Regions from separate parts of the Nonomuraea sp. NBC_00507 genome, predicted to be linked through region 1. Evidence: riboswitches for the same ligand, from Rfam matches in the RefSeq annotation. Region 1 holds a riboswitch; each other region holds the start of a gene.
The links. A riboswitch is a leader RNA that binds a small molecule or an ion and turns the genes downstream of it on or off. The one in region 1 is predicted to bind cyclic di-AMP.
Positions count from the first base shown of each region.

Region 2: it holds a riboswitch for cyclic di-AMP, as region 1 does, so the genes downstream of both, OHA25_RS22010 (hypothetical protein) here and OHA25_RS41205 (coiled-coil domain-containing protein) in region 1, are expected to answer to the same signal.
Region 3: it holds a riboswitch for cyclic di-AMP, as region 1 does, so the genes downstream of both, OHA25_RS26020 (coiled-coil domain-containing protein) here and OHA25_RS41205 (coiled-coil domain-containing protein) in region 1, are expected to answer to the same signal.
Region 4: it holds a riboswitch for cyclic di-AMP, as region 1 does, so the genes downstream of both, OHA25_RS46600 (C40 family peptidase) here and OHA25_RS41205 (coiled-coil domain-containing protein) in region 1, are expected to answer to the same signal.

Region 1 is NZ_CP107853.1:8,543,785-8,551,007, reverse strand. Features, by position in the region: gene OHA25_RS41220 (hypothetical protein) at 1-909, opposite strand, end outside; gene OHA25_RS41215 (GNAT family N-acetyltransferase) at 906-1,571, opposite strand; gene murJ (murein biosynthesis integral membrane protein MurJ) at 1,626-3,299, opposite strand; gene OHA25_RS41205 (coiled-coil domain-containing protein) at 3,311-4,303, opposite strand; cyclic di-AMP (ydaO/yuaA leader) riboswitch at 4,308-4,448, opposite strand; partial or broken gene OHA25_RS41200 (plastocyanin/azurin family copper-binding protein) at 4,684-4,962, opposite strand; gene OHA25_RS41195 (multicopper oxidase family protein) at 5,150-6,682, opposite strand; gene OHA25_RS41190 (hypothetical protein) at 6,774-7,172, opposite strand; gene OHA25_RS41185 (TetR/AcrR family transcriptional regulator) at 7,218-7,223, opposite strand, start outside.
Region 2 is NZ_CP107853.1:4,431,393-4,438,615, forward strand. Features, by position in the region: gene OHA25_RS21985 (ABC transporter permease) at 1-877, shown strand, start outside; gene OHA25_RS21990 (TetR/AcrR family transcriptional regulator) at 1,000-1,635, opposite strand; gene OHA25_RS21995 (hypothetical protein) at 1,693-1,986, shown strand; gene OHA25_RS22000 (rod shape-determining protein) at 2,009-2,998, opposite strand; gene OHA25_RS22005 (DUF5302 domain-containing protein) at 3,166-3,366, shown strand; cyclic di-AMP (ydaO/yuaA leader) riboswitch at 3,517-3,651, shown strand; gene OHA25_RS22010 (hypothetical protein) at 3,824-4,618, shown strand; gene OHA25_RS22015 (alpha/beta fold hydrolase) at 4,663-5,502, shown strand; gene OHA25_RS22020 (winged helix-turn-helix transcriptional regulator) at 5,539-5,847, opposite strand; gene OHA25_RS22025 (NAD(P)-dependent oxidoreductase) at 5,944-6,546, shown strand; gene OHA25_RS22030 (DUF4032 domain-containing protein) at 6,570-7,223, opposite strand, start outside.
Region 3 is NZ_CP107853.1:5,335,803-5,343,025, forward strand. Features, by position in the region: gene OHA25_RS26010 (DeoR/GlpR family DNA-binding transcription regulator) at 1-438, shown strand, start outside; gene galT (galactose-1-phosphate uridylyltransferase) at 435-1,508, shown strand; cyclic di-AMP (ydaO/yuaA leader) riboswitch at 1,577-1,713, shown strand; gene OHA25_RS26020 (coiled-coil domain-containing protein) at 1,720-2,709, shown strand; gene OHA25_RS26025 (DinB family protein) at 2,746-3,246, shown strand; gene OHA25_RS26030 (VOC family protein) at 3,268-4,209, opposite strand; gene OHA25_RS26035 (TetR/AcrR family transcriptional regulator) at 4,199-4,894, opposite strand; gene OHA25_RS26040 (ATP-binding protein) at 4,991-5,470, opposite strand; gene OHA25_RS26045 (helix-turn-helix domain-containing protein) at 5,704-6,570, shown strand; gene tig (trigger factor) at 6,739-7,223, shown strand, end outside.
Region 4 is NZ_CP107853.1:9,669,956-9,677,178, forward strand. Features, by position in the region: gene OHA25_RS46590 (M48 family metallopeptidase) at 1-249, opposite strand, end outside; gene OHA25_RS46595 (hypothetical protein) at 263-1,129, opposite strand; gene OHA25_RS46600 (C40 family peptidase) at 1,380-1,889, opposite strand; cyclic di-AMP (ydaO/yuaA leader) riboswitch at 1,963-2,120, opposite strand; gene OHA25_RS46605 (methyltransferase domain-containing protein) at 2,407-3,159, opposite strand; gene OHA25_RS46610 (LysR family transcriptional regulator) at 3,231-4,151, shown strand; gene OHA25_RS46615 (C40 family peptidase) at 4,226-5,173, opposite strand; gene OHA25_RS46620 (NYN domain-containing protein) at 5,285-6,607, opposite strand; gene OHA25_RS46625 (phosphotransferase family protein) at 6,752-7,223, shown strand, end outside.

The DNA of each region.
Region 1 (7,223 bases):
GCCGACCTCGTCGGAACCATACCTCAAGGCTCTCTCCATGAGGACGCGTGCCGGGTTCCGCGCGTCTCCCGGTTGTCGCGCGTAGGTGGCGACCCGCTTGCCGTCGATGGTCCAGATGTCGACTGCGCGCCCGCGGGTGTGGTTGCTCACGGAGGTGCTGCCGTAGACGTTGGCCGGGTGGCCGTTGGACAGCACGCACACCGACAGCTTGTGATCGCGGGACAGCCGGAGGAGCATGCGCAAGACTCGGTCGTCGACGCGCCCCGCCTGGATGTCCCAGCGCGCGGTGTCGGGCAGAACGATCTTCCGTGAACTCAGAACCTGCCTGGCCAGGGCGCTGGTACCCACCGCCTTGGTCGCCCTGCCGCCCGTCGAGGCGATCCGCGTGACCCCCCAGATGCCGCCGCGCTTGGCCAGCCTGACATCGAGCGTGCGCGTACTGGTCGTCAGTTTGCCGTCGCGTAGTACCGCCTGCCGTACCACCGTCATGATCGAGGAACTGGTCGCGGTGAGGCCGCCCAGTTGGGGATAGACGACTTGCAGTGCGCCAGTGGCGTCCTCGTGGAGCAGCGCCTTGGCCGTCGCGATGTTCTGTGCGGGCAGCCCGCGGGCGGCCAGGCGTTCACGGCTCGCAGCGAGGCTTCCTCCCCCTTGGGGATAGTTGAACAGCGTTTCCAGGAAGGCCACGGCCGCTCGTTTGACGGGGCGGGCCGGCTCGTCCGCGGCGACGGTGAACGGTGTGACCTCGGGCAAGGCGGGCCTCTCCTTCTCCGAAGGAGAAACGGAGGGGCCGGTGGTCGCAGCGCGCGGTGCCGCACCCGAATCCGCCGGAGTACGCGACATGGCTTCGGACAGGCCGCACCCTGCCAGCGCGATCATCAATCCGGCGCACAGCGCCGCGAGCCTCATCGCGGCTCCAGCACATAAGAAATCCACATCTTGCCGTCGGGGTCCTGCACCTCTGTCTCTTGCTTCCAGCCGAGGTGCTCATAGAACCGCTGCGCTGAGACGTTGTCCGCGGCCGTCTGCAGTTGGAGGCGTTCGACACTGTGGACCTTGGCGATGTTCACGAATGCGGTGACCAGAGTGCGGCCCACGCCGTGGCGTCGCAGGTCATCACGCACCGCGATGTGACTGAGCACACCCACTCTTCGGGACTCCGTCGTGCTGACCGGCTGGTGATCGCGTGCACGCTTGATGCCGCGCGTGTACCGCTGTGCCCGAGTGCGTACGAACTTCGCCGTCAAGGCCGGCCGCAGGAGCAACGAGGTGGCACCGGCACGGGCCAGCCGCCACCGCTCCAGATGGATCACGTGCCGATGATGTACGGCCGCGTCGGTGCAGCCCACCAGGAATCCGGCGCGTTCCCCGTCGACCTCGGCGATCAGCGCGACCGCCGCGGGGCTGGTGAGGAAGGTGCGGTAGTAGCGGCTCAGGAACTTGTCCCCGAGTTCGACGAAGAACCCTCGGGACAGGTCGGCCCGGTGTAGGCCGACGACGGTGGGGAGGTCACGGAGTTCCATGACCCGCAACGACACGACCGGCGTCTGAGCGGACGAGGGTAGCGACATAGTCCGCAATCTACTACATTTGTAATAGATGCGATGGATAATAGTAGATGTGGCTCAGGTACGGCGGAGCCGGGCCAGGAGGAGGCGAATCTCCTGAACTCCCCAAGCTCGTGCGATCAGTAGATAAGCCGCGAGCCCCAGGAAACAGGCCGCCGAGGATGCGATGAGCGCGGCCACGGGTCCGTGTGGTGCGGCCCACCACACGGTGAAGAGCTCGGCTCCGGCCGTCGGCGTAGCCGCGACATATAGCGCGCCAAGCGTTCCCAATAAGGCGCGGGCGCCGATGCCGCTCAGGCGGCGGCTCAACAGCGCCCCGGCCAGCAGGGCGCCGGATCCGTAGGAGATCATGAAGCCTGCGGCCACGCCCACGACGACCCGGCTCGGTGGCAGCAGCAGGTAGGCCGTCATGCCCAGGACGGCGTGGACGCCGAGATTGGCCGCCGCCAGCATCGCGGGCGTGCGGGTGTCGCCCATCGCGTAGAAGACGCGAAGCATCAGCTGGTAAACGGTGAAGGGCACCAGGCCCACGGCGAGGACGGCGAGCACGCGGCCGATGTTGGCGGCATCGGCCGCCGAGGTGGCGCCGCGGGCGAACACGACCTGCGACAGGGGGACCGCCACGACCGCCAGCGCGAGTGACAGCGGCACCATGGCGGCCGACGCCGTACGAGCCCCGGACAGGAAGTCGCCGCGCAGCTCGGCCCAGCGTTCATCGGCGGCGTGGTCGCTCATCCGGGGGAGCAGCGCCGTCATCAAGGACACCGCGATCACCGCGTAGGGTAGCTGGAACAGCTGGTAGGCGTAGGTATAGGTGCTGAGTCCCGCGCCCGTGCCCGCCTCGCCTGTGGCGCTCACGGCGCCGGCCCGGTTGGTCAGGTTCGCCGTGAGCACGAACCCGAGCTGGGTGCAGCATACGTAGACCAGCATCCATCCGCCCGCCCGTACGGCCTCGCCCAGTCCGGAACCCCGCAGGTCCAAACGCGGGCGCCAGCGGAAATCGGTCGAGCGCAGCGCCAGGGCCAGCACTGTGACTTGGGCCAGCAGTCCGGCCACGGTCCCCAGCCCGAGCAGCGCGATCTGTGGCTGGGTGATGTCCGTTGGCTCTACTCCGGGCCCGGCGACGACGAGGAACGCCGCCCCCACCGCGATGATGGTCAGGTTATTGCAGACAGGCGCCCACATCGGGGCGCCGAACCGGCCGCGTACGTTGAGCATCGCGCCCAGCACGCCGCTGAGCCCCACAAGGAACACCTGAGCCAGCAGGTAGCGGGCCAGCAGCACGGCGACCTCGAACTGCGGCTGGGTGAACCCTCCCGCATACAGCCCGATCAGCCACTCCGCCCCCACGACCGCCACGAGGGCGAGGGCCAGGAGCACGACGCTTGCCGCCGTTGTGAGCCGTTGTTCCGTGGCCCTGCCTTCGTCGGCGTCACGCGCCCGCCGTTTCACCAGCAGGGGCACCAGGACACCGGTCATCAGACCCCCGACCAGCAGGTCGTAGAGGGCGAAGGGGATCGTGTTGGCGGTGTTATAGGCGTCGCCGAGTAACTGCGTCCCCACGGCGGCGGCCAGCACCACCGTCCGGACGAATCCGGTGACACGGGAGACCATGGTGCCCGCGGCCATGATCGATCCGGACCGCAGCAAGCTACCCGTCGTCCGCGTGGCGTCCACGGGAGCAGGGGCCGGCGCGGTGTCATCGCCGGTCTTCGCGGGCTCCACGCCCATCACACGCCCTCCTAGTAGACCGAGATGTGCGGGTGGTCGTAGTGGTTGGCCGTGACACCGCCCCGGTCGCTCATGGGCTTCCACGCTCCCGTGCGGACGTGCCAGATGCGCTGCTTGTAGATCACGTACATGATGCCGAGCCGCTGGGCGTTCTCGATCACCCAGGCGGAGATCTCATCGCCCAGCCTCGCCTGCTCGGGCGAGGGCATCGCGCCGCCGGAGCTCAGCATGAAGTCGCACGCGCGACCGAGCGGATGCTCCCCGCCGTCATTGACGCCGCGGTAGCAGCCGACGCCGTAGGACAGATCGAAGCGCTGCCGGATCAGGTCACGTACGTTCCGCATCCGCGGGGTGATGTTGTCGGGCCCCGAGGGCAGCTCCGGCACCCAGGTGCCGTCGGACCTTCGTGAGGTGGGGGTGGTCAGCTTGTCGAGCTTGTCCTTGATCTCTTCGATGAGATCCTCGGCCTCCTCACGCCGCTCGCCGACCGCGGCGGTGGCCGCGCTGAGGTCCTTGACCTTTTGTGCGGCATCGTCGACCGAGTCAGCATAGTCGTCCCGCGTTTTGGCGAAGCCCGCTACGAGTGCCGCCTCCTCGGCGGCGAGCTGCTGCAAGATGGCCGCGCGGCTGAGGGTGGTGCTCGGATCGGCTCCCCCCGAGAACATCGTGAGATTCGGGTCCGGTTGCTGGTAGCGCAGCGTCACCAGCTCTCGGACACCTTGTTTGGCCTGCTCGTATTTTGTCTGCGCCGCTCGTAGCCGGGCCTGGGCTGCTTGTTCGGTCTTCCTGGCGGCGGCGAGCGAAACACGCTTGGCGTTGTAGTCGCCGATCAGCGCGTCGAGCTCCTTCTGCTGTTTGGCGAGCTGCCGGCGCAGCTCCTTGGCATCGGGCTTTGGGGCCGCGTGAGCTGCGGCACCGACGCTAGCGCCCATGACCAGGGCGACCAGCAGGGCCGCCAGCGGATACCAGGCACGACGGCATGGCGTGGGGGGACGACCCGCCACGTAGAGCTCCTCTCCTTCTGCCTACCGGGTTAGCTGACGGGTTCGGACGGGAGTCGCCCTACGACGACAGAGGTCGCCGATTCACCCCTTGCGCGGTGGGTCCCCGGCTCCCGGTCGGGGGACCGGGACTCGGCTCGCGGCTGGGGGCAGCCGCACTACGAGGAACCATAGTAGAGGCTGCGTGAGAGTGCAGTGGTTTCGCGCGGAGAGGTATGCCTCCCGCGACATGTTCATGAGGCCGGGGCCCTGCGGCTTCATTGTGTGCACGCGAACAGCATTGAGGAGGTGCCTGTTCTGGTCGTCGGCCTGGCGCCCGGTGCAGGCGCTTCCGTGGCGTCTGGTGTCTTCGCCGCCAATGGCGTCCTCACCGTGGGACGCTGTCACTTCACGGTGAGCGTGCTCTCCATGCCCTGCGCTCGGTGATTGCCCACCGGACACCACACCTCGTAGGTGCCAGGCTGGAGGGTGACCGTGAACTGAGTCTCCTGCCCGCCGTCGATGGTCTCCGACTGCTGCTCGGTGTCGATGCCGGGGCCCTTGATGGACATGGCGTGGGGGGCCTTGCCCGCGTTGTCCAGCATGAATACGTAGGTTCCGGCGCGGAGTTCCTGGTTGGCGAAGGCGAAGGAGAACTCGTTCATCGTCACGCTCACCATGGCGCCCTCCGTGGTGGATGGCGATGGCGATGTGGCCGCGGTGGACCTCCCTCTGCCTCAGGGGTCCCGTCTCCCGGGACGGATGTCCCGGGAGGGGGTCATCCCGAGCCACTCTACTATCAGAGATAGTGGATTGGTCGGCGTGCGCCTGCGTCGTATCTCTTCCTTGAACCCGGCGGGTGGGGTTGCGTCAGGTCGTCTCGTAACCCAGCAGGGTCATCATGCCGGATTCGCCGTGGTAGATGTTGTGGCAGTGGATCATCCACAGGCCGGGGTTGTCGGCGTCGAAGTCGACGTCCAGCCTTACGTTTGGAAGGACGATGGCGGTGTCCTTTCGGATGCCGCCCTCCGCCAGGGCGAACGTGTGGCCGTGCAGGTGCATCGGGTGCCACATCGTCGTACGGTTGACGAACGACAGGCGGACCCGTTCTCCTGGCCGAATCGCTGAGATGATCTTCGGGTCGTACTTCTTGCCGTTGATCCCCCAGTCGTAGGCCGCCATGCTTCCGGTGAGCTCCAGCTTGATGGTGCGGTCGGGGTTCTTGGGCGCGAGTCGTACAGCCTCGGCCGGGCGGAGCTTGGCGTAGCGGAGGACGTCGCCCTCCAGTTCACGCGGGCGCAGGTCGGCCTTGGGCGCCGAGGCCGACCGGCCAGTCCTGATCAGGCCGCGGGCCAGCGCGTTCTTGCCCTCCGCGAGTGCGACCAGCGGGAAGACGCCGTCCTTGAGGGTGACCAGCACGTCGTAGCGCTCGCCCATGCCGATCAGCAGCGCGTCGGTCTCCATCGGCTGTACGGGGAAGCCATCCATGTGAGTGACGGTCAGCCGGTGTCCGGCCAGCGCCACGCGGAAGGCGGTGTCGCCGCCCGCGTTGATGATCCGGATTCGCAGCCGCGCGCCGGGCTTGGCGCGGAGAGTCTCCGGTGCGGTGGCGATCCGCCCGTTGAGCAGGAAGTGCGGGTAGCGCACGTCGCCCGCGTCCCCGCCGAGGAGCAGGCTGGTGGCGCCCATCAGCATGTGCTTGCTCGTTCCGGGCGATGGGCTGGGCGTCATCTCTGTCATCCCGGTCATGCCGCCGTGGTCCATGCCTCCCATGCCGCCGGACAGCTCAGCGAGTACCTCGTCCGGCGTACCGGTGACCCCGTCCAGCCAGTCGTCGAGGATCACGATCCATTCGTCGTCGTAGGTCAGCGGCTCGTTCGGGTCTTCCACGATCAGCGGGGCGTAGAGCCCGCGGTCGAGCTGGGTGCCGGTGTGCGGGTGGAACCAGTAGGTGCCCGGGTCGGGAGCGGTGAACTCGTAGACGTATGTGGCCCCGGTCTCGACGGGCTGTTGTGTGACGCCGGGCACGCCGTCGGCGTCGTTGCGGAGTGCCAGGCCGTGCCAGTGGATGCTGGTGTCTTTGGGCAGGGTATTGGCCAGCCGGGCCCGGATCACCTCGCCCGCCTTCACGCGGATGGGGCTGCCGGGGATGCGGCCGCCGTAGGCCCAGGTTCGTGTGGTCAGGCCGCCGAGGTCCACCTGGCTCTCGGCGGCCACGAGGGTGAAGTCGCGCACGGCACCGGCACGGCGGGCCTGCTCGGCGGCGCGGACCTGGTCGCTCGTCGGGCCGATGAAAGCGGGGGAAGAGGTGGCGGTGCGGTTCTGGGCGCACGCGGTGAGGGCGGCCCCTCCCAGGAGACCGATACCGCCCCGGAGGAGGGCGCGTCGACTGATGTTGTGCATGGTTGATGCCTCGCTGATGGTTTGCGCTGACGGACGGGCGGAGAGCGGACGAGGCTGGGCACGACGGCTCCAGCGGTCCGGATCGAAACGCCTACGTCCGCAGCACGACCGTGCGCGTCAGGATGAGCGACAGAGGAGGGGGGCCTCGGAACGGCCGTGGTACGCGCCGTCCGGGATGTGATCGCAGCCAGGCACCGGCCAGACTTGCGCTGCGCAGGCCCAGCGGTGCCAGGGCGAGGAGAGCGGCCAGGATCGCCAGGCAGACGGACGCTGCGTCGGATGCCCCGCTCGGCGCATCGTCGGATCCGGAGTCCGGCACGGGAGAGTGCGCGCCCTCCGCGTGGATCATGCCGGTGACCGACGGCTGAGGCGTGTCGTGGCCGTCGAGGTGGCCGAGCGTGTGCATCGCTGCCACGCCCAGCATGAGGAGGACGAGAAGCAGCAGACGCGGCAGCATGCCCGCCGACCGTCCCACCTCCGTTGATCTCATGGCCAGAGCATATGGGATGACTCCTATGGTCGGTCGTAGAAACGCTTAGGG
Region 2 (7,223 bases), 4.1 Mb from region 1:
CGCGGCCAAGGTCTACAGGTCCGAGCAGATCCCCGAGGCCCAGACCGGTGGCATCGCCACGTACGCCGCCCGCCTCGACCTGCCCGCCACCGTCGGCGCGACGCTACGCAGCGGGACCTGGCTCAACCAGGCCACCGAACGCTATCCGGCGGCCGTGCTCGGCTCGGCCGCCGCCCAGCGGCTCGGCATCGGCGCGGTCAGCCAGGACACGCAGGTCGTCGTCGGCGGCCAGCGCTTCTCCGTCGTCGGCGTGCTGAACCCGGTCGCGCTCGCCACGGACCTGGACAGCGGCGTCATGGTGGGCTGGCCGGTGGCCGAGGAACGGCTGGACTTCGACGGGCACCCGACCACGCTCTACACCCGCTCGGAGGAGGCCAATCTGGAGGCGGTACGCCAGGTCCTGGCGGGCACCGCCAACCCGGAGGCGCCGAACGAGGTGGACGTCTCCCGCCCGTCCGACGCGCTGGCCGCCAAGCAGGCGACCAGCCAGGCGTTCGCCAACCTCCTGCTGGGCGTGGGCGCGGTGGCTCTGCTCGTGGGCGGTGTCGGCGTGGCCAACACCATGGTCATCTCGGTGCTGGAACGCCGCTCGGAGATCGGGCTGCGCCGCTCGCTCGGGGCGACCCGCGGTCAGATCCGCATCCAGTTCCTGGCCGAGTCGCTGCTGCTGTCGGCGATGGGCGGAGCGGGCGGTGTGCTCCTGGGCACCGCCGTCACCATGGGGTACGCGCTCTACAGCGGCTGGCCCTCCGTGGTCCCGGCCTGGGCCACGGTCGGCGGGCTCGCCGCGACGCTGGCCATCGGCGCCATGGCCGGCCTCTACCCGGCCATCCGCGCCTCCCGCCTGTCCCCGACGGAGGCACTCTCCACGCCGTGACCCCCGCCCGCCCGGGTACGCTCGGCCCTCGCCCGCCTGCCGGGCGCGGGCCGTCGCCGTACGCCGGTCCGGCCGCGCGGGCCGTCGCCCCACGCCGGCTGCCCGGGCGCGGGCCCGGCGTCCTATTCCGGCTGGAGGAGCTGGGCGGCCAGGGTCCCGTGGATCCACTCCTCCCACTGCTCGGGCCTCCAGCCGCGCTCCTCGACGAACTGCAGGTAGACCTCGGGACTGAGCAGCGTGTAGAGCACGTCGGCCGCGAACTCGGCCGAGACACCGGCCCGCGCTCCCGGCTTGGCCATGAGCGCGTCGGCCGCGGCCCGCTGCACCGTGTAGCGGGGATCGACGTCGTACGACCAGAGCGCTGCCACCTCGGGATCCATCGCCGCGGCCGTGCTCAGCACCTTCATGACCGGCGCCACTCGTTCGAGCACGCCCCGCGCGCCGCGCACATGCGCCCGTAGGTGCTCCTCGGCACGCTCGGCGGCCATCGCCGCGTGGAACCACGGCCGGTCCATGGTCGCCACCGGCTCGTCGTCCCCGGCGATCGTGACGTCCACCAGCTCTTTCAGTAGCGAGCGTTTGTTGCCGAAGACGAAATAGATCGTCTGCACGGCCACGCCCGCTTTATCCGCGATGTCCTGCAGGTTCGTGGTGCCGTACCCGTCGCGCACGAACAACTCCCCGGCCGCCTGCAGGATCCGCCTCCGCGTCTCCCTGGCCTTCTGCGTGCGTTTGCCGACCCTCTTGACATCCTCCATAGCTAGAGTTTAACTCTAGTTACGTTCGCTAGATAGCAACTCTAGAGAGGAACTACAGTGAAAGCGATCATCCGCACCACCCGCTTCACCGCCGACCCCGCCGCCACCGAAAAGGTGCTCGCCGCGCGGGCCGCCCTCATCGCCGCGCTCCGCGCCAAGATCTCCGGACCCTCGGAGGCCAAGCTGATCCGGGTCGACGAACGGACCTGGGTCGACATCTGGCGCTGGGATTCCCCGGCCGACCTTGAGGCCGCGGCCGAGCTCGCGCCCACGTTGCCGGAGGCGCGGGCCGCGTTCGCCGTGGCCAATGACCCGACGGCCGAATCGGGCGAGCTGGTCGACGAACGCTAGGTTCTCCGGGCCTGGCCCGGTGTCACCTGGCGCCGCCCCTGAGCTTGGCGATCAGTCCCAGGTCGTCCACGCAGTGTCCGAGGCCGAGCGCCACGGACTCCAGGGGCCGCTCCGCCCGGCGCACCGGCATGCACAAGGCGGTACGCATCCGCCGGCACAGCCCGCGCAGCAGCGCGCCACCCCCCACCAGCACCGCACCCCGTTCCCCGAGGTCGGCCACCAGTTCCGCCGGGCAGTCCTCCACGATCCCGACCGCCGCCCGCTCGATGGTCTCGACCGGCTGCCTGGTCGCCTCATAGATCAGTTGCACTGGGAGTGCCGCCGTGCGCTCCCTGCCGGTCTCCGCGTCCCTGCCGTGGACCAGCACCTGCCGGTCCAGAGGCTTCCACTCGGAGCCCGCGCGTCGCTTGGCCGCCTCCGCCTCGGCCTCGTCGATCAGCAGTCCGTGCTCGCGCTCGACCAGGCGGGCGATCGACCTGCTCATGGCATGGCCGCCGCCCGGCACCGTGCCAGAGGCGACCACGGCCCCGTAAGACAGCACCGCGATCCTGGCCGCGTCGCGCCCGATGTCGATGACCATCCACCCGGCGCAGTCCTTGACCGGCACGCCCGCGCCGAGCGCGGCCGCCAGCGCGTGCGGGATCAGCAGGATGTCCCGCGCCTCCGCCTCGAACGCCACGTCCCGCAGCGCCGCCCGGTCGATCCGCGTGCACCCGTCGGGCAGCGCCAGGACCACCCGCGGCCGGGCGAACGGATGCCCGTGCACTTTGCGGACGAAATACCGGATCAGACGCCGGGTGAGCTCACCGTCGGCCGGCAGCCCGTCGCTGATCGGCCAGCACGTCTCGCCGGGTACGTCGACGGCCGCCGCGCCGTACCCGAGGACCTTGCCCGTCTCGGCGTGGCGTGCGACGGCCGAGGGCTCGTCCAGCACGATGCCCTTGCCCTTGACGTAGATCCGGGTGCACGCGGCCCCGAGATCCATCGCCAGGTCATGGCCGAGGACGCTCATCGCCGCTCCGGGGGGTTGGCTATCATGTCGCTTCTGCTTCCCCGGTGCGTACCAACGCAATACCAGGAACGGTTCGTCTTTGCCCAAGGCACGGCCTCAGCCCCGGTTTCGCGCCATAACCGCCGCCGTGCGAAGCTGTGATTGTCCCCAACACCATGGAGGTCCTCATGGCGGATACACCGGAGCCGGAAAACAGCGAAACTCCCGAGGACGAGATGAAGCGCAAGTTCCGCGAGGCGCTGGAGCGCAAGCGCAACCAGCACGCGGGCTCGGGCGAGGGTGGCAGGGGCGGTGACCCATCGAAGATCCACGGGGCGCACGGTCCGGCTGCGAGTAAAAGATCGTTCAGGCGCAAGAGCGGCGGCTGAGACTGGGATTGCGAGGGGGTACGGCATGCCGTGCCCCCTCTTTCTATGCCGACCACTGCCCGATTCGTCCCTTTACATCCCTAGGTAGATCTTTCTACAGATTCATGATGATTTGTTTGCGTGTGTCCGGAATACGTGGTTAAAGTGTGGGCCATTACCTAGCCGAGTCCCGATAGATCGGGAACCGGGGACCCATCCCCTGGGGTGAATCCGGCCACGTGCCGGTAGGGCATCTCCACCGCCCGAACCCGTCAGCTAACCCGGTAGGCGTGATGGAGAGGACACCGCATTGATGTACGTACCCCCAGACAGCGTCGTGCCGGCCTCCGGTTGATCGGCCCTTTTCCCAGGCTCTTTTCGCGCTCCGCGTAGTAACCCCCGTTCGGCGTTCTGCCTTGCTACGCCCTTTTTTGGGGAGCGCGTGTCCCTGACCCCTCGCAAAGGACCTCACTGCCCCATGTCTGCACGTTTTGGCCTGCGTTCCTGCGCCCTGTTCGCCACCTCCGCCACCACCGTTGTGGCCATCGCCTGCACGGCGGCCCACGCCGATTCCGACACCGAAGAGAAGATCCTGCTCAAGGGCTCTACCACGGCGTCCTATTACTGGGACGACGGATCCGGCCGCAACGGTGACACGGGCATGCCCGCCAGCGGCAAGCCCATGCAGAAAGGTCTGGCCGCCAGTCCGAGCTGGCCGCTGCTGACCGAGGGATATGTGGTCTACAAGGGCAAGAAGCTCCCCTTCTTCGTCGGTGACCGCGGCCCGGGCGTGCCCTCCAACCGTGGCATCATGCTCGACTTGGACGCCAAGACCTTCGCGGAGCTGACCGGCGGCAGGTTCAACCCCAATACGCTCAGCGTGGAGGGCGTCGGCGGCCAGGGTCACATCAAGATCGACTACGTCATCACGAAGTGGGGCGACGGCGTCGGCAAGAAGAACTACCCGGTCCCCTTCTCCACCGGCGCCTGGGGCAGGAAGGACACTAACCCAGCCAAGCCTCCGAAGGTGGTGGCAGAGGAGGAGCCTGCCGAGGTCAAGACCCCCGAGGCCAAGTCCGCCGAGGTCGAGCCCGTCGAGGAGCCCGCCGGTGGCAAGGCGGTCGCGGCTCCGGTTGGGCACCCCGTCACGCCCAAGACCGAGGTGGAGGAGTCGAGCGCCGTGAGCGGCGTCCTCCTCACGGGCGCGCTGGCCATGGCCGGGGGCGGCGTGGTGCTCGGTCACAAGCGCCTGCGCAGACTTATCAAGCGCTGACTTTACGAGACGGAGACCAGAATGTCATTCTGGTCTCCGTGACCATGCGCGCAGCCGTCAACGGCATCAACATCGCCTACGAGACCTTCGGCTCACCGGCAGGACGACCCCTGCTCCTCATCATGGGGCTAGGCGCCCAGCTCATCCACTGGGACGAGGGGCTCTGCCGGCTCCTGGCGGAGCAGGGACACCACGTCGTACGGTTCGACAACCGCGACGCCGGCCTGTCCACGCACTTCCACGACCAGGGTGTCCCCCCAGCGGGGACGCCTGCGCCGTACCTGCTCGACGACCTGGCCGACGACGCCGCCGGCCTCATGGAGGCACTCGGCTGGCCCGCCGCCCATGTGGTCGGTGCATCGATGGGCGGGATGATCGCCCAGGCCCTGGCCATCCGGCATCCTGGACGGGTGCTGACCCTGACCTCGATCATGTCGACCCCGGGCCCCGAGGTCGCCCCACCGACCGCGGCGGCGGCCGAGGTGCTGATGGCCACGCCGCCGGCCGACCGTGACGGCGTGCTGGAGCAGGCGCTGCGCACCTGGTCCGTCATCGGCTCGCCCGGCTACGACCTGGACCGCGAGCGGATCATCGAGATGGCCGGGATGGCCTACGACCGGTGCTTCGATCCTGCGGGCACGGCCAGGCAACTGGCCGCCATCATGGCCTCGGGCGGCCGGACGGAGCTGCTCGCCCAGGTGAAGGTGCCCACTCTGGTCCTGCACGGCGAGGCGGACCAGCTCATCCCCGTGGCGGGCGGTCAGGCCACGGCGGCGGCCATCCCCGGTGCCAGGCTGGTGACCTATCCCGGCATGGGCCACGACCTGCCACGTCCCCTCTGGGCCGACATCGTCACCGAGATCACCAAGCTCACCAGCGCCTGAACGCCCGGCGGCGGCCCGCACCGGCCTGCGGGCCGCTCAGGCCGACTTCTCGCGGCACCGGATTATCTCGACGATGTTCTGCTCGGCCCACTCGGCCACCGCTGAGATCGGTTCGTGCAGCGAGCGCCCGAGATCCGTCAGCGTGTACTCGACCCGCGGCGGCACCTCGGCGAACACCTCCCGCGTGACGAGCCCGTCCTGCTCCATGGCCCGCAACGTCTGCGTCAGCACCTTGGGTGTGACCCCGCCGATCTGTGCCCGCAGCTGGGTGAATCGCATCGGCCCGCCGATGAGGCTGAGCACGACCAGCACCGACCATTTGTCGCCGATCCGATCCAGAACCACCCGAGTCGGGCAATTCATATCGAAGACATCGCCGATATCCATAAGGTACTTATAGCACGATGAAGTAACCAGTATCCAATGGATACTCTTGCTGCCATGAAGATCCTTCTCTTTGGCGCGACCGGCATGATCGGCCAGCGCATCGCCGCAGAGCTCACCGACCGCGGGCACGAGGTGACCGGCGTCAGCCGCTCGGGTCCCGTCAAGGGCGACGTTCACGACTCCGCCACTCTGGCCAAGGGCTATGACGCCGTCGTCTCCGCCATCAGCCCGCCGCGCGACGGCACCGAGCCGGAACCGCCCTTCGTCGCCGCCTATCGCGCGCTGATCGACGGCGTGCGCGTGGCCGGCGTGCGCCGCCTGATCGCCGTCGGCGGCGCCGGCAGCCTCCAGGTCGCCCCCGGGGTCGACCTGGTCGACACGCCCGAGTTCCCGGAGATCTACAAGAAAGAGGCGCTGGCCGCGCGTGCCGTGCTGCGCCTCTTCCGCGAGGTGGAGGACCTGGACTGGACGTACATCTCGCCGGCCGCCGAGATCGCGCCCGGCGAGCGCACCGGGGTCTACCGCATCGGCGGCGACCAGCTGCTGGTGGACGAGAAGGGCCGCAGCTTCATCAGCGCCGAGGACTACGCGGTCGCCGTCGCGGACGAGCTGGAGAACGGCGCACATCCGCGCCGGCGCATCACGGTGGCCTACTGAACGGAGGCGTACTGAACGGTGGCCTACTGAGCGGCGTCCTCCGGCAGCAGCGCCTTCTCGTCGGGCTTGTGGACGAGCACGTTGTCCACATACGACTTCACGGCCGCCTCCAGCCCGACGTCCGCGCCCGCCTGCTCCGACAGATACCAGCGGTGGTCCAGAATCTCGTGGAACAGCTGCGCGGGCTCCAGCTTCCCGCGCAGCCCCGCGGGAATGGCCTCGACCGTCGGCTGGAACACCTCCGCCAGCCACTTGTGCGCCACGATGGCCTCGTCCTCGTGCCGCAGCCCCTTGGCCACCCGGAACCCGTCGAGGTCGTTGAGCAGCCGCCGCGCCTGGTTCTCCTCCACGTCGAGCCCGGTCAGCCGGAGCAACCGCCGCTGGTGGTGCCCGGCGTCGACGACCTTGGGCCGCACGATGAGCCGCCCGGTGCCGACCTTGCGCCGCACCATCATCTCGGCCACGTCGAAGCCCAGCAGGTTGAGCCGCCTGATCCGCTGCTCCACGCGGTGCCAGTCCACCTCCTCGATGATCTCGCTCTCGTTGATCTCGTCCCACAGGCGGTGGTAGCGGGTGACGACGTCCTCGGCGGTCTCCATGGGGTCGATGGACGGGTGCAGCAGCCCACCCGCCTCCAGGTCGAGCATCTCGCCGAAGATGTTGGTGTGCGCCGCGTC
Region 3 (7,223 bases), 3.2 Mb from region 1:
GTGCCCGAGCTCACGGTGATCACGAACTCCATCCCCGTCGCCGACGTTTTCCACCGCAATCCGCGCGCCGACCGCACGGTGGTGCTGACCGGCGGCGTACGCACGCCATCGGACGCCTTAGTGGGCCCGGTGGCCGTGGCCGCCATCCGCCGCCTGCACGTGGACACGCTCTTCCTCGGCGTGCACGGGATGAGCGTGCGGGCCGGGTTCACCACGCCCAACCTGCTCGAGTCCGAGACCGACAGGGAGCTGGTGGCGGCCGCCAACCGCCTGGTCGTCCCGGCCGACCACACCAAGTGGAACACGGTGGGCATCAGCACCATCGCCGAGCTGAGCGAGGCCGACGTGGTCATCAGCGACCCGGGGCTGCCGGAGGAAGCACGTACGCATCTGGCCGAAACGGCCGGGGAACTGATCATCGCGGAGGGCTCGCTTTGAAGCGCACCATCACCAACCTGGCCGACGGCCGAGAGCTGATCTACTTCGACCGGCGGGACGACGCCGACAGGAGCGCGATCGACCGGCGGTCGCTGGACCCCCGGCCGGTGGCCTCTGAGCTGCGCTACGACCCGCTGACCGAGGAGTGGATCGCGATCGCGGGGCACCGGCAGACGCGGACGCACCAGCCGACCGGCACGGCGGCCGAGTGCCCGCTGTGCCCGTCGTCGGAGACGCGCTCGACGGAGATCCCGGCGTACGACTACGACGTGGTGGTGTTCGAGAACCGCTTCCCCTCTTTTGCCGAAAATATCGGGACTTATGGGGAAGTGGGCGGGCTGAGTGAGGTCCGTCCGGCCGTGGGCCGCTGTGAGGTGGTCTGCTTCACCTCCGAGCACTCCTCGTCCTTCTCCCGGTTGTCTGACGCCCAGGTCGAGCTGGTCATGGAGGCATGGGCCGACCGCACGGCCGAACTGTCCGCCATCGAGGGCGTGGAGCAGGTCTTCTGCTTCGAGAACCGGGGCTCGGAGATCGGCATCACGCTCGCGCACCCGCACGGCCAGATCTACGCCTATCCGTACGTCACCCCGCGGACCAAGCTGCAGCTGGGCGCCGCCTCTCGCTACAAGGGAAACCTGTTCGCCGACGTGCTGGCCGCCGAGCGCGCCGCCGGCACGCGGGTGGTGGCGGCCAACGAGCTGTGGACGGCTTTCGTGCCCGCCGCCGCGCGCTGGCCGTTCGAGGTGCACCTCTACCCGCACCGGCAGGTGCCCGACCTTGCGGCGCTGACGGAGGCGGAGCGCGCCGCGTTCGCGCCGCTGTACACGTCGGTGCTGAAGGCGTTCGACGGGCTGTTCGGGGTCGTGATGCCGTACATCGCGGCCTGGCACCAGGCGCCGGTACGGAAGGGCCGTGAGCTGGCTTACCTGCACCTGGAGCTGTTCACCATCAGGCGGGCGCCGGAGAAGCTGAAGTATCTGGCGGGGTCGGAGTCGGCGATGGGGGCCTTCGTCAACGACGTGCTGCCGGAGGAGGCCGCACGCATGCTTCGATCACGAGTAGATCACTAATAGATTTCTACTTAAGGTCGCATGACTCGGGATCTACCACTAATATCCCGATAAGCACCGGCCGTAACGGCCGGTGCCCGCCTAATCCCGGGCGAGTTGCCCGGGAGCCGGGGACCCATCGCACGTGGGGTGAATCCACTTCGGTGGTAGGGATCTCCCATGCCCGAACCCGTCAGCTAACCCGGCCGGCAGAGGGAGAGGAAACATCTACGTGGCGGCTGCCCTGATTCGCTCGGGAGCTCCGCTCCCTTCGCCGTCCCTCGCGAGTCTTGCCATCAGCCTCATCACCGCCGCCGCCGTCGCCTTCTTCCCGGCGACCTCGGCGTCGGCGGCCCCCAAACCGACGGAGTCCGAGCTCCGCGCCCAGCTCAAGCAGCTCAACAGCAAGGTCGACAAGCTCATCGAGCAGTACAACCTCAAGCGCGTCGAGCTGGCCAAGGCCCAGCAGGCCGCCAAGACGGCCAATGAGCGCCTCGCCACCGCGGAGCAGACGCTGGCCGCGGCCGAGCAGCGGGTCGCCGAGATCGCCCGGCTTCGCTACCAGAACGGCAACCCCCCGGTGCCGGGTTTCATGCTGCCCGCGAGCGGCGGCAGCGCGGCCGTGCTCAACCAGCTCACCGTCGAACAGCAGGCCTTCGTGCAGGGCGTGGCCAAGGCCCGCGACGACAAGGAGAAGGCGGCCAAGGACGCCGCCGCGCTGGCGTCCGAGATCCGCGGGGACGCGGCCCAGGTGGACAAGCAGCGTGACGAGGCCGAGGACGTCATCGAGGACATCAAGAAGAAGCTCCAGGACCTCGTGCCGTACGGCACCGGCCGCAAATCCGACGGCAGCTGGGCTCCCGAGCTTCCCTCCGGCTCCGACAACATCACTCCCCGCACCCGGCTCATGCGCGAGCAGGTGGGCAAGAACTTCTCGCTGCCGTACACGGTGGGCTGCTTCCGCTCGGGCTCCGGCGGCGAGCACCCGCTCGGACGCGCCTGCGACTTCATGATGAGCACCGGAGGCTCGATGCCGTCGGCCGCGAACCTCGCGCTGGGCGACCGGATCGCGGAGTGGGCGATCAAGAACATGGACAAGCTCGGCATCAAGTACGTGATCTGGAAGCAGCGCATCAACCACGGCTCGGGCTGGAGCGGAATGTCGGACCGCGGCAGCATCACCGAGAACCACTTCGACCACGTGCACATCTCCATGCACTGAAAGCCGCACACCAGGCCGAAGGTAAAGTCAGGGCTCATGATCGACTCCCGCACCCCACCACCCCTCACCGGCGACGAGCTGACGGTGCTCAACAACTGGCTCGAATGGCACCGCGCCACCCTCGCCGTCAAATGCGCGGGCCTGTCGGACGAGCAGTTGCGCCTGCGCTCGGCCCCGCCCTCGACCCTGTCCCTCCTCGGCCTGGTCAGGCACATGGCGCACGTCGAACGCTCCTGGTTCCGCCGCGTGCTGAACGGCGAGGACATCCCCAAGCTGTGGGACAAGGACCGCGACAACGACGCCGACTTCAACGACGTCGACACCGCCTCGGCCGAGGAGGCGTTCGCCACGTGGCAGGACGAGATCGAGCGCGCCCGCGCCATCTCGGCCGCCACGCCGCTGGACGCCGTCGGCGACCGCAACGGTCGGGACTGCACGCACCGCTGGATCCTCGTCCACATGATCGAGGAGTACGCCCGCCACAACGGTCACGCCGATCTTCTACGCGAGCGTATCGACGGCGTTACCGGCGAATAACGGTCCCCTGCCGCTCCGCCATCATCCCTGACGGAAGACGATCGCGGTGCCGAGCGCCTCGCGGGCGGGCACGAAGATCTCGCCCGCGGCGGTCTCACCGACCGTCATCCCGGCCTCGCCCAGGAACCGCCCGGTGGCCGCGACGTCCCGCACCGCCACCGCGTACGCCGCGAACCCGGGCAGCGCCACCGCACTCTCGCCCGGCAACAGCACGTCCAGCCCGGACGCGCCGACCAGAGTGATGCGAGCACCGCCGTCGCCGAGCGCGAACGTCCGCACGAGCCCGTCCCGCGATGCCGTACGTCCCACATAACGCTCATAGCGCCGCTCGGCCTCGTCCAGCTCGTCGTCGGCCACGCACAACACGCATTCGACCAGCTCGACCGCGCCATTGGGATGGTCGGCGGCCTCATGCGCGGAGGCGTTCTCCGCCAGCCCGACCCGTCCCTCCGGCACGAGCCCCGGCCCGGAGCCGTCGATCTCCAGCCACCGGACGGGATCCATCCGCACCCCGTCCGCCGTCTCGATCGGCCGCTGGGCCGCCTGCACCCCGCCGTGCCCGACGCCGCCGGCCGTCAGCCGGGCGGCGGCGCCGTCGATGCCGAGTGCGTCGAACATCAGGATGTGCACACCCTCGAAGCGCCGCAGGCACGCTTCCAGGTTGGCAGCCGTGCCGCGGACGGCCTCCTTGAGCGCGGGCAGCCGCTCCGCGGGCGCCCGCAGCGGGATCAGCCGCGCGTCGCCGGGAACCCGCCCCGCCCCGGCGACGGTGACCAGCTCGAGGAAGCCGCCGGTGAGGTACGCGTGCGTATTGCCCACCCCGACCGGCTCGGGCGGCTCGCCCACCACCGGGTACGCGGGCCCCGGCAGCGCGAACCCCATCCGCCGGTATCGCTCGAGCGCCTGCCCCATGTCATGCACCACGTGTCCCACGTGGTGCAGCCCACGGATGTCATGTCCCATCGCCGCCTCCATAAGCCGCGTCACGGAAGTCACGGGAGAGCCCTTCGAAGATCTCGATCACCCGCTCGGCCGCCGGCGCGCAGTCGGGCAGCGGCTCCGGCTCGAACGTCCTGCGCAACGTGTCGGCCAGGACGCCGGCCTTCTCCTCCAGGCCGAGCGTGACCTCGGCCGGCAGCAGCGGCTCGACGGCGAAGAACCCGAACACGATCGTCGGCAGCGGATAGTCCAGGTCCTCGGGCCGCAGCCCCTTCCGCAGCAACCCGTGCCGGGCGAGCACGCCCAGGTAGTCCCGCGAGGCGAGCAGCTTGGCGCCCTCGAGCGGTTTCCTGGCCGGGCTGGCGAGGAACTTGTCGAGCATCTCGGCGTCCCTGGTGAAGATCGCCCGCAGCACCGGCCGCCGCATCGCCTCCAGGAAGAACCGGCGCATGTACCGGTGCAGCGCGATCTCGTCGGGATCCGCCCGCATGCCCGCGACGACCGCCTCCAGCATGGCCACCGCCTCCCTGGCGCCGACCGCGAAGAACAACTGCTCGCGGGTACGCCAGTGCAGGTAGATCGTGCCCTTGCCCACCCCGGCGCGTTTGGCGATCTCGTCGATCGTCACTCGCCGGTATCCCCAGCGCAGCAGCAGCTCCTTGGCCGCGTCGAGGATCCGGTCAGCCCGCCCGCGGTGCTCGGCATCCACAAAGGCCTCCTCGTGACTGTTGACCGATGACCAATTTAGCACTCTGGTCACGAGAGAGAACGCGGAGACGTCGTACCAGGTGATCTAAAGGTTGGGTCAGGATTCCGTGCGGAACAGCGCCCAGACGGCCTTGCCGCCGCGAGCCAGGGGGTCCCAGCCCCAGCACTGGCTGTACGTTTCGACGATGTAAAGGCCGCGCCCGTTCTCGGAGATGAAATCCGGCTCCTTGGGCCGCGGCACCTCGTCGCTGGGGTCGGCCACCGCGAGCAGCACGTGCGGCGCGACCCGCATGAGCAGCAGCTCGATCTCCCGCCGCCCGGCCGCGTACATCGCGTACCTGACGGCGTTGGTCACCAGCTCCGACACCACGAGCGCGGCGTCGTCGCTCAGGTCGTGCAGTCCCCAGCCCTGCAGTGTGGAGCGGGTCACGTCCCTGGCGGTCTTCACAGAGTCGGCCTGAAAGGGCAACGGGCACGCGGTGGTGTACGGCTTGCCGCCGCCCGAGAGCAGATGGTCGAAGCCCACTTCGCGGGTGATCTGCAGGCAATCGGCAGTGGCCAGAGGATCCTCCACCATGCCGCCGATACCTCCCCGTTCAGCCTTGGTTAGTGCATGTTTGGCCCAATATGCACTAAGCCATCATGGGTCACGACCGCTGCGGCTGCAAGACCCAAATGCACGTGCAGCTGCAATGTGCAATAGCAAACACCGTTTTTGGGCATAGATCCCGGAATCGGACACGAGGTTGAGACCTTGTCATTCAAGGCGATGTGGTGTCACTGTGTGTGCGGACCTTGATAGGAGGCAAAGTGACGCAGAACCAGCCGGGTTCCGGGCCGACGGCGCTGCGCATCCTCCTGGGCTCCCAGCTGCGCAAGCTCAGGGAAGCGAAGAACGTCACTCGTGAGGAGGCCGGCCACCTCATCCGTGGCTCGGAATCCAAGATCAGCCGCATGGAGCTGGGCCGAGTGGGGTTCAAAGAACGCGACGTGGCCGACCTGCTGACTCTGTACGGGGTCGTGGACCAGCAGGCCCGCTCCGCCGTGCTCGACCTGGTCGCCACCGCCAACGAGCCGGGTTGGTGGCACCGGTTCAACGATGTCCTGCCCACGTGGTTCCAGGCGTACGTCGGCCTCGAAGAGGCGGCCGCCAGGATCAGGACCTACGAAGTCCAGTTCGTGCCGGGACTGTTGCAGACCAAAGAGTACGCAAGGGCTGTGGTGACCGCCGGTGCGGCGGGCATTGGGGCTGAGGAGATCGCCAGGAGGGTCGATCTCCGGCTGGAGCGCCAGAGGATCTTGGACAAGCCGGACGGGCCGGTCTTCTGGGCGGTGATCGACGAGGCCGCGCTCCGGCGGCCGATCGGCGGAACCGAGGTGATGAGGGCCCAGCTGGAGCACCTCATCGACCTCATGCGCCAGCAGAACATCACGATCCAGATCATGCCGTTCAGTTTCGGCGGTCACAGTGCCGAGGGCGGGGCGTTCAGCATCTTGCGCTTCCCCGATCCCGACCTGCCCGACGTCGTGTACGTCGAGCAGCTCGCCAGCGCGCTCTACCTGGACAAGCGTGAGGATGTGGACCGATACACCGAGGTGATGGAGCGGCTGTGTGCCGTGAGCACCACCCCCGATGAGACGATCGAGCTACTGCGGACGATCTCGGAGGAGTTCTGACGGCGGCGGGCGTCGTTGTTGGGTGTGCATCTGCCCTAGACTGGACCATCGGCGTTGGATGCGGCCGTGGCAGAGCATGCCCCAACACCGCACATGTGGGCGCGGCGCGTGGGCCGTACCGATGGACGCGCCCGCGATCACTCGTAGCTTGATCAAGGAGACCATTCCGTGAAGACCGCTGTCGAGGAGCTCAGCCCCACGCGGGTCAAGCTCACTGTCGAGGTGCCGTTCGACGAGCTGCGCCCGAGCATGGATGCGGCATACAAGAAGGTCGCGCAGCAGGTGCGCGTCCCCGGGTTCCGGCCTGGCAAGGTTCCGGCCCGCATCATCGAGCAGCGCTTCGGCCGGGCGGTAGTGCTGGAGGAGACCCTCAACGACGCGGTGCCCAAGCTGTACGGCCAGGCCGTCGACGAGGTCGACGTCTTCCCCGTCAGCCAGCCCGACATCGAGGTCACGAAGATCGAAGACGGTGAGCAGATCGAGTTCACCGCCGAGGTCGACATCCGGCCCAACTTCGAGGTGCCCGACTACGCCGGCATCGAGATCACGGTCGACTCCGCCGAGGTTTCCGACGAGGACGTCGACACGCAGCTCGACGCGCTGCGCCAGCGCTTCGCGACGCTGACCGGCGTCGAGCGCCCGGCCGCCAATGG
Region 4 (7,223 bases), 1.1 Mb from region 1:
GGCCACGGCCAGGATCACCACCCCCAGCGCCACGGCCGCGACCGCCGCCTCCCGCCGCAACCGCCTCCCGTCCGCATCCGGAGCCCCGCCCTTGCCGGCACGCCGATCGCCGCCCACGGCCCGGCCGCCGTCGCCGCCGCCACCCGGGCTCCGAGCGTCGCCGACGGCGGTGGGATCGCCGGTCGAGACCTCGGTTCGGGGCTTCCTCGTCCCTGGTCCTGCGTCGTCCGTGTCGTGCCGTTCGCTCATCGGCCTCCCCCTCTTACGTGAGCTGCTCCCGGACGTACACGCGCCACCGTGCCGTCAGCGTCGCCACGGACAGCCCCAGCGAGGAGAGCGCCCGATCGACGCCGGACGCCTGGGCATCACGGTAGAACCCCACCAGGGTCTCCTCACTGAACCGGTCGGCGAGGAAGCGACACGCCAGCCACGCCTCCTGGTACGCCCGTGCGAGCCGCACGGGATCCCGGCCATCCGCCGCGAACGCCGCAGGCCCCGGCAATTCGCTCGGCACCCGCCCGGCCCGCACCTCGTCGGCCAGCTCGGCGGCGGCCGTCCGCACGGGCAGCCCCGCGTCCCGGTAGCCCACGTAGTCGGCGAACCCCTCGTAGAGCCAGACGGGCAGGTCGCCGGTGCCCGCCACGACGTGGGTGAGCTCGTGCGTGAGCACCACGTCCTTCCCCGTGGAGTTGAGCCTGGCGAAGACCTCCGGGACGACGATCACCCGGCCGCCGTCGGCCACCGCGGCCAGCCCGTCGACCCGCTCGACCCCGGCCAGCCCTGCCGCCTCGCGGGCGGACCCGGGTACGACGACGAGCGGCCGCACAGGCCTGCCGAGGACGTCCGACACCCGGCGTCCCGCCGTGTCGGCCCGCCGCGCCAGCTCGTCCAGCGTGCCGGGCGGGGTGTGGCGGCCGACGACGAGGGAACGCCCTGCGCGGGCCAGGACGACGCCGTCGCGCCACAGGTCACGTGCTTCCGGGGGAAGAAGGGGGGATTCGGGGACCGGGGCGCTGGCGGGGGCGAGGGCGAGGAGCAGGAGTCCGGCCACCACGGCTCGTCGGCTCACCTGCTCGGACACGATGTCCGATCGTAGCCGGGCCGGATCGTAGCCGGGCCCGACCGTCATCGGGCCGATCGTCGCCGGGCCCCGATGTGCCACGGCAGGCGGCCCACGTCGCGTCGTAACGGCGGCCTGCTTGTGAAGGGATCAGACACCGTCTCCCTGGAGGGCCATCAGCCCCGTACGGCGGGTGGGGGACGGTGGCTCGCCGTACAAGAAAGAGGGTGTGCATGAAGAACAAAAGCGGATGTGCATGAAGAACAAAAAAGCGGGTGTGCATGAAGAAAGGGCCCCGATGGGATCGGAGCCCTTTTCCTCACAAGCCGGGACGGACAGCGCCGACGAAAGACGCCTTGCGCCAGCTGCTCAGCTTGTCGATACGCACCCGCTCGCCTGTCCGCGGGGAGTGGAGCATCTTGCCGTTGCCGACGTAGATGCCCACGTGACCGAGCCCTCTGAAGAACATCAGGTCGCCTGGCTGGAGATTCTTCCAGGAGACCTTCTTCCTGATGCCGGCGAACTGGCTGGCCGCCACGCGGGGGATCTTCACGCCGGCCTTCTTCCAGGCGTACTGGGTCAGGCCGGAGCAGTCGAACGAACCAGGGCCCGTGGCACCGTACCGGTAAGGGTCACCGATCTGGTCCTTGGCCACGGCGACGGCCTTGCTGGCCTTCGCCTGCTGCCGGGCGATCCTGAGAGCCTTGGCCGACTTCGCGGAGCTAGCCGCCGTACTGGCCTTGGCCGTGGAGGCACCGGCTGAATCGCTGGTCGTCGCCGCCTGCGCCGTCGGGGCATGGAGGATCAGACCTCCGGCCGTCACGGTCATGGTGAGCGCTACGCCACTCAGGGCAATGCGGGACAGACGGGGGTTCTGCGGGGAGGTAGACAGGATTTCTCCTTGGGTCTTCCACGAACGCCTACCGGGTTAGCTGACGGATTCGGGCCTGGAAGTCGCCCTACGGCGCGATACGCGCCGATTCACCCCTGATCCCGGGAAGGGATCGATGGTTCCCCGGCTCCGTGCCTCCTGGCTGCACGGACTCGGCAGGTCGCCGTCCGGTGTCGTGTTCGACAAGGGGACGTACGGCGGCGACCGGCGGATCTCTATCTGGCTCACATCGGGGGACCGATGCGGATTCGCGGCGACATGGCTTGTCGCTGCGACGCCAGAAGCTACGCCGAAACGTCAAGACTCGGCAAAGCGCCAGTCAGGTTGTAAAGATCCAACAACTGGTTCTGTCAGGTCCGAAACCCCTGTTGGAACGCCAGGTTCAGTTATGGAAATGTGACCCTTCTCACAAACTGCGGCACACTGTCGTGTAAGGTCCCAATTGTCACTTTCGTCACACGCTTCGCGCCGTCATCCTGAAGCCGGTGGGCGGGAGCGTTCCCGCGGCCATACGGTCCCGTTCGATGCGCCATAGCTCGTTGAGGACGTCGGTGCCGCCGTTCGTCACCTTTCCGCCGATATATCGTGACAAGTACGGTTCTCGCCGCATGCTCGTGACCTGGAACCGTTCGGCAAGGGCGGCGAGCATGGCGTCCGCGGGGGTGTGGTCCCCATGCGCCTCGCGCCATCGCTCGAGCGGGTCACGTCCGGGACCGCCGGGCTCGCGCGTGACATCCGCCACTCCCGCGGCGGCGAGCAACGATCCGGCATCGTAGAACCAGGTGGCTGCGGCCAGGTCGGCCCAATCCCACCCGAACTCGTCCACCACCAGCAGCCCGCCCGGCCGGAGCAGTGACCGTACGCGGTCCAGCGCCGCCTGGAGCGGATGCACGTGGTGCAGCGAGAGCGACATGACGACCGCATCGAACAACGATTCACCGTCGTAGTGGCGGACGAGCGCCGGGTCGTCGGCGGCGGAGTCGGGATAGGTCACGACATCGGCCTGCACCGCCGGCACCCCGGCCGCCCGCGCCGCTCCGACCGCCTCCGGCGAGATGTCGATAGCGGTGACCGAGTGACCGCGCCGCATCAACTCGGAGGCCAGCACGCCCCGCCCGCAGCCGACGTCGAGGATCCGCTGCGGCTGCCGGGGAAGCACCTGACTCAGCCACGCGTACTGGTGGTTGTCCACCGTTTCTGTCTCCATGCGACCGAGCATGACCGCCCGCAGCCATGCACACCACTGCAGGCTCGGCATGGAACCCATAAGCTCGGTGCATGCTTGATGTGTGGTCGCTGAAGGTGCTGGTGGAGGTGGGGAGGCTGGGATCGTTCTCGGCGGCGGCCGAGGAGCTGTCGATGACGCAGCCCGCCGTGTCGCGGCAGATCGCCACGCTGGAGCGGCACACCGGCGTACGGTTGTTCGAACGGCTGCCGCGTGGCGTCCGGCCGACGGACGCGGGGCGGGCGGCACTGGAGCAGGCGGATGAGGTGCTGCGGGGGTTGAGGCTGTTCGAAACGCGGATGCGGGCCTTCGCGACGGCGGAGGCGGGGCGGGTCCGGGTGTCGGCCTTCCCGAGCGCCGCGACCAGCTACCTTCCCGACCGGTTCCGTTCGTTCGCGGCCAGGCATCCGGACGTGGAGCTCTCCCTCACGGTCCGCTCCGGCGAGCACGACCCGTGCGCCGCCGTCCTGGACGGTGAGACCGACATCGCCCTCCTGACCTCCTGGGACATGGGCGGCCCTTCGGGAACCGCGGGCATGCCCGGGGTGGCGCTGACGCCGCTGCACGAGGACGAGCTGCTGGTCGCGCTGGCGGTCAGCCATCCGCTGGCGAAGCGAAGCCGGGTGCGGCTGCGGGATCTCGCGGCGGATCCGTGGATCGACGGCACCCATCCCGACTGCCTCGGTCCCATCGCCCAGCTCGCGGCGGCTCTGGGCCGGGCGCCACGGATCAGTCACGTGTGCGACGACTGGAACGGCAGGCAGGGGTTGGTCGCCGCCGGGGTGGGGGTGATGCTCTATCCGTCGATCGCGGGCTACTCGACCGCCCGCCCGGACATCCGGCTCCTGCGCCCCTCACCGCCCCTGCCGTCGCGCACCATCCTCGCCGCCACCCTGCCCCCGACCGACCGCCCTCCGGCCGTCTCCGCCTTCCTGAGCACGCTCACCTCCCTGCCCACCGACCCGGTGCGGTAGGCGGAGAAGATCTGCGGTGGCGAGGGCGCGGTGGCCCAGCGCCTTACCGGCGACCAAACCGGTGGGCGAGCGCCTTACGGGCGGACGGCGCCGGCGAGGGTGCGGCCGTAGTCGGAGAGCTGGACGACCTTGATGACGTCACCGGTCTGTGGCGCGTGCACGATCTCCCCGTTCCCGGCATAGATGCTGACGTGCCCCAGCCCTTCGCTGAAGATGAGGTCACCGGGCTGGAGGTCGTCCAGAGACACCTTGCGGTCGGCCCCCCACGCCCACTGCTGCCACGTCGTGCGGGGAAGCGACACCCCTCCGGCCTGCCACGCCGCCTGCGTCAGCCCCGAGCAGTCGAACCCGCCGGGCCCCGTACCCCCGTAGACATACGGCTTGCCGACCTGCGCGTACGCGAACCGCAGCACCGCCGCCGCGTTCCCCGACGCCGACCCTGTGTACTTGATGCCGGCGCTGCTGGGATTTCCGGGATTGTAGGCGCCCAGCTTCTTCAGGAGCTTCTTCTGCTCGGCGATCAGCTTGAGGATCTCCGAGCGTTCCTTCTCCACCCCGTCGCGTTCGCTGTCCGCCGCTTCCAGCGCCTCCTGCGCCTTGTCACGCTCGGCCTTCAGCCCGCGGTTCTCCCGGTCGAAAGCGGCGAGCTTCTGCGCCCGCTCTTGCGACATCTGCCCCGCGACCGCCAGCCGCGACAGGAAGTCCTCGGGATTGCCCGCGCCGATCAGCCCGGGAAGGGAGATGACGTCGCCACCGAGCCGGTAGCTGTCCACGGCCATGTTGATCACCTGGGCCCGCAGGTCGGCGACCGTCTCCAGCTTGCGCTTGTAGCCGTCGTTCAGCTTGACGTAGGTGCTCTTGGCCTTCTTGTAGCGTTCCGTCGCCGTGTTGTACTGGTCGACGACCTTGTCGGCCTTGTCGTTGAGCTTCTCGAGCTTGGCCTTCGCCTGGCTGATCGTGGGCTTGGGATCAGCGACGGCGGCTCCCATGGGGGACAGCACCAGCCCGAACGCGATACCCACGGACACCGGTACCCGGCCAAACCTCACTGTGTCGCCTCCCAGGGATAACATCTGGGGCGAAATAGTACAGAAGTGGCGGCTGGGGTTGTCCCCAAATCGTCAATTCGTAACCTAGGCCCGGCCGAGCCGACGCAGCAGCAAGGCAGACGGAACGGGTCTGGCTCCCATCCGCCTGACGGACTCGGCCACCTCGCGGTCCGACGACACCACGGCCATGGCCCGGCCGGGCGGCTCCGCGCGTACGAGCTGGCGGATCAGGTCGTCCGCGGTCTCCCCCGGCGCGCTGAACAGCACCCGCACCCCGCGCGGCGCGACCACCTGGACGGGGGCGTTGAGCTCGGCGCCGTCGAACACCACGGTCACCTCGACCCTGGTCTGCGCGACCAGCCCGCCGAGCCCGGTCATCAGCCGGTTGCGCTGGTCGGCGAGCGTGAGCGTGCCGTAGCCGGTCTTCGTGACGTTGTATCCGTCGATGACCAGGTGCACCTGCGGCACCGCCAGCAGCTGGTCGAGCAGCTGCGGGTCGTCGTCGGCGAGGGCGCGCGCGGGCACCGCGCGCACGCCGGGCCGCTCGCCCGTGACGGCGGCGACCGAGTCCGCGGGCCGGCTGATCGTCGTGGGCAGGGCGAGCTCCCGACGCAGCCCGGCCGAGGCGTCCTGCAGCGCGTCGAGCAGCACCCTGATGCGGGCGTCCTCGATGCTCCTGCCCTCGCGGGCGGCCCGGCGCGAGGCCTCGAGCTGCTTCTCGACGTCGGCCAGCCGCTCACGCAACCGCCGCAGCTCGGACTCGCCGGCGCTGCCCGCGACCACGGCGGCCGACCTGGCGTCCTCGGCCGCGCGCTCCATCTCCTCGGCCCGCGCGACCGCGGCCTTGGCGCGCTCGCGGGCGTCGTGGAGTTTGCGCCGCAGGTCGGAATTCTCGGCGCGGGCGAGCTTGACCTGCTCGCGCAGCCGATCGGCCTCCTCCTTGGCGGCGCTCTTCTGCGCGGCGAGCTGCTCACGCAGCCGCGAGACCACCTCTTCGCGCTCCGACCCCTCGGCCGCGGCGGCCGACTGCTCCAGGTCGGTGCGGGCGAGCTCGATCATCTCCTCCCAGCCGGGCGGCCGGATGAGGTAAGCCGCCGCGGCCACGAGCACGGGATCGGCGGCCGGCGGCACCTGGCCCTCGGCCAGGGAGGCCACCAGCTCGGGCCACCCGGCGGCCACCGACTCGGCGACCAGCTCGCGGAACTTCTTGTCGTTCTCCAGCTGCGCGGCGATGGGCGCGCTGCCGAGTTTGGCCCGCTTGCGCGGGTCGAATTTGGCGATGCCGCGCAACGGCGGTGGAATGGAGGCACCGGGCATCGTCCCGAGGACTTGAGCCGCCAGGTCGACGACATTGAGCCGCACCTGCTCGGGAAGCGGGCGAGACAGGCCTTCACCCGCTGAACTCATCCCACTTGTCCCTTCGTGACATGCCCTTTCAGACAAGGGTACGGCTGCCGCGTACCTGACCGTAACGGCCACCTGCGTATGGACGAGCGCTTGGTTGGGGGTGTACGACTGTGCCGGGGCGCCTGTTGAGCCGGGAGGCCGGTCATGACCGAGCAGATGCGTACGTCCACCCGCGACCTGGAACAACTGCATGATCAGCTGACCGCCTGGCTCCGCGGCAGGGTCGGCAGGGACGCCTCGGTGTCCGGACTGTCCAGACCGACGAGTAACGGCATGTCCAGCGAGACCCTGTTCTTCACCGCCACCTGGGATGAGCAGCGAACGCGCTGCGTAGCACGGCTCGCACCGGCGGGAGAAGCCGTTCCGGTCTTTCCTTCGTACGATGTGCGGGCGCAGTTCGACGTGATGCGCCTGGCCAGGGAAATAGCTGGAATTCCAGCGCCCAGGGTCCTCTGGCTCGAGCCGGATCCCGGTCCACTCGGCACGCCGTTCTTCGTCATGGAATGCGCTGAGGGCGAGGTGCCGCCGGACGTGATGCCGTACACGTTCGGCGGGTGGCTGTGCGACGCCGCTCCCGAGGACCAGCGCAGGTTGCAGGACGCCAGCGTCGGGATCG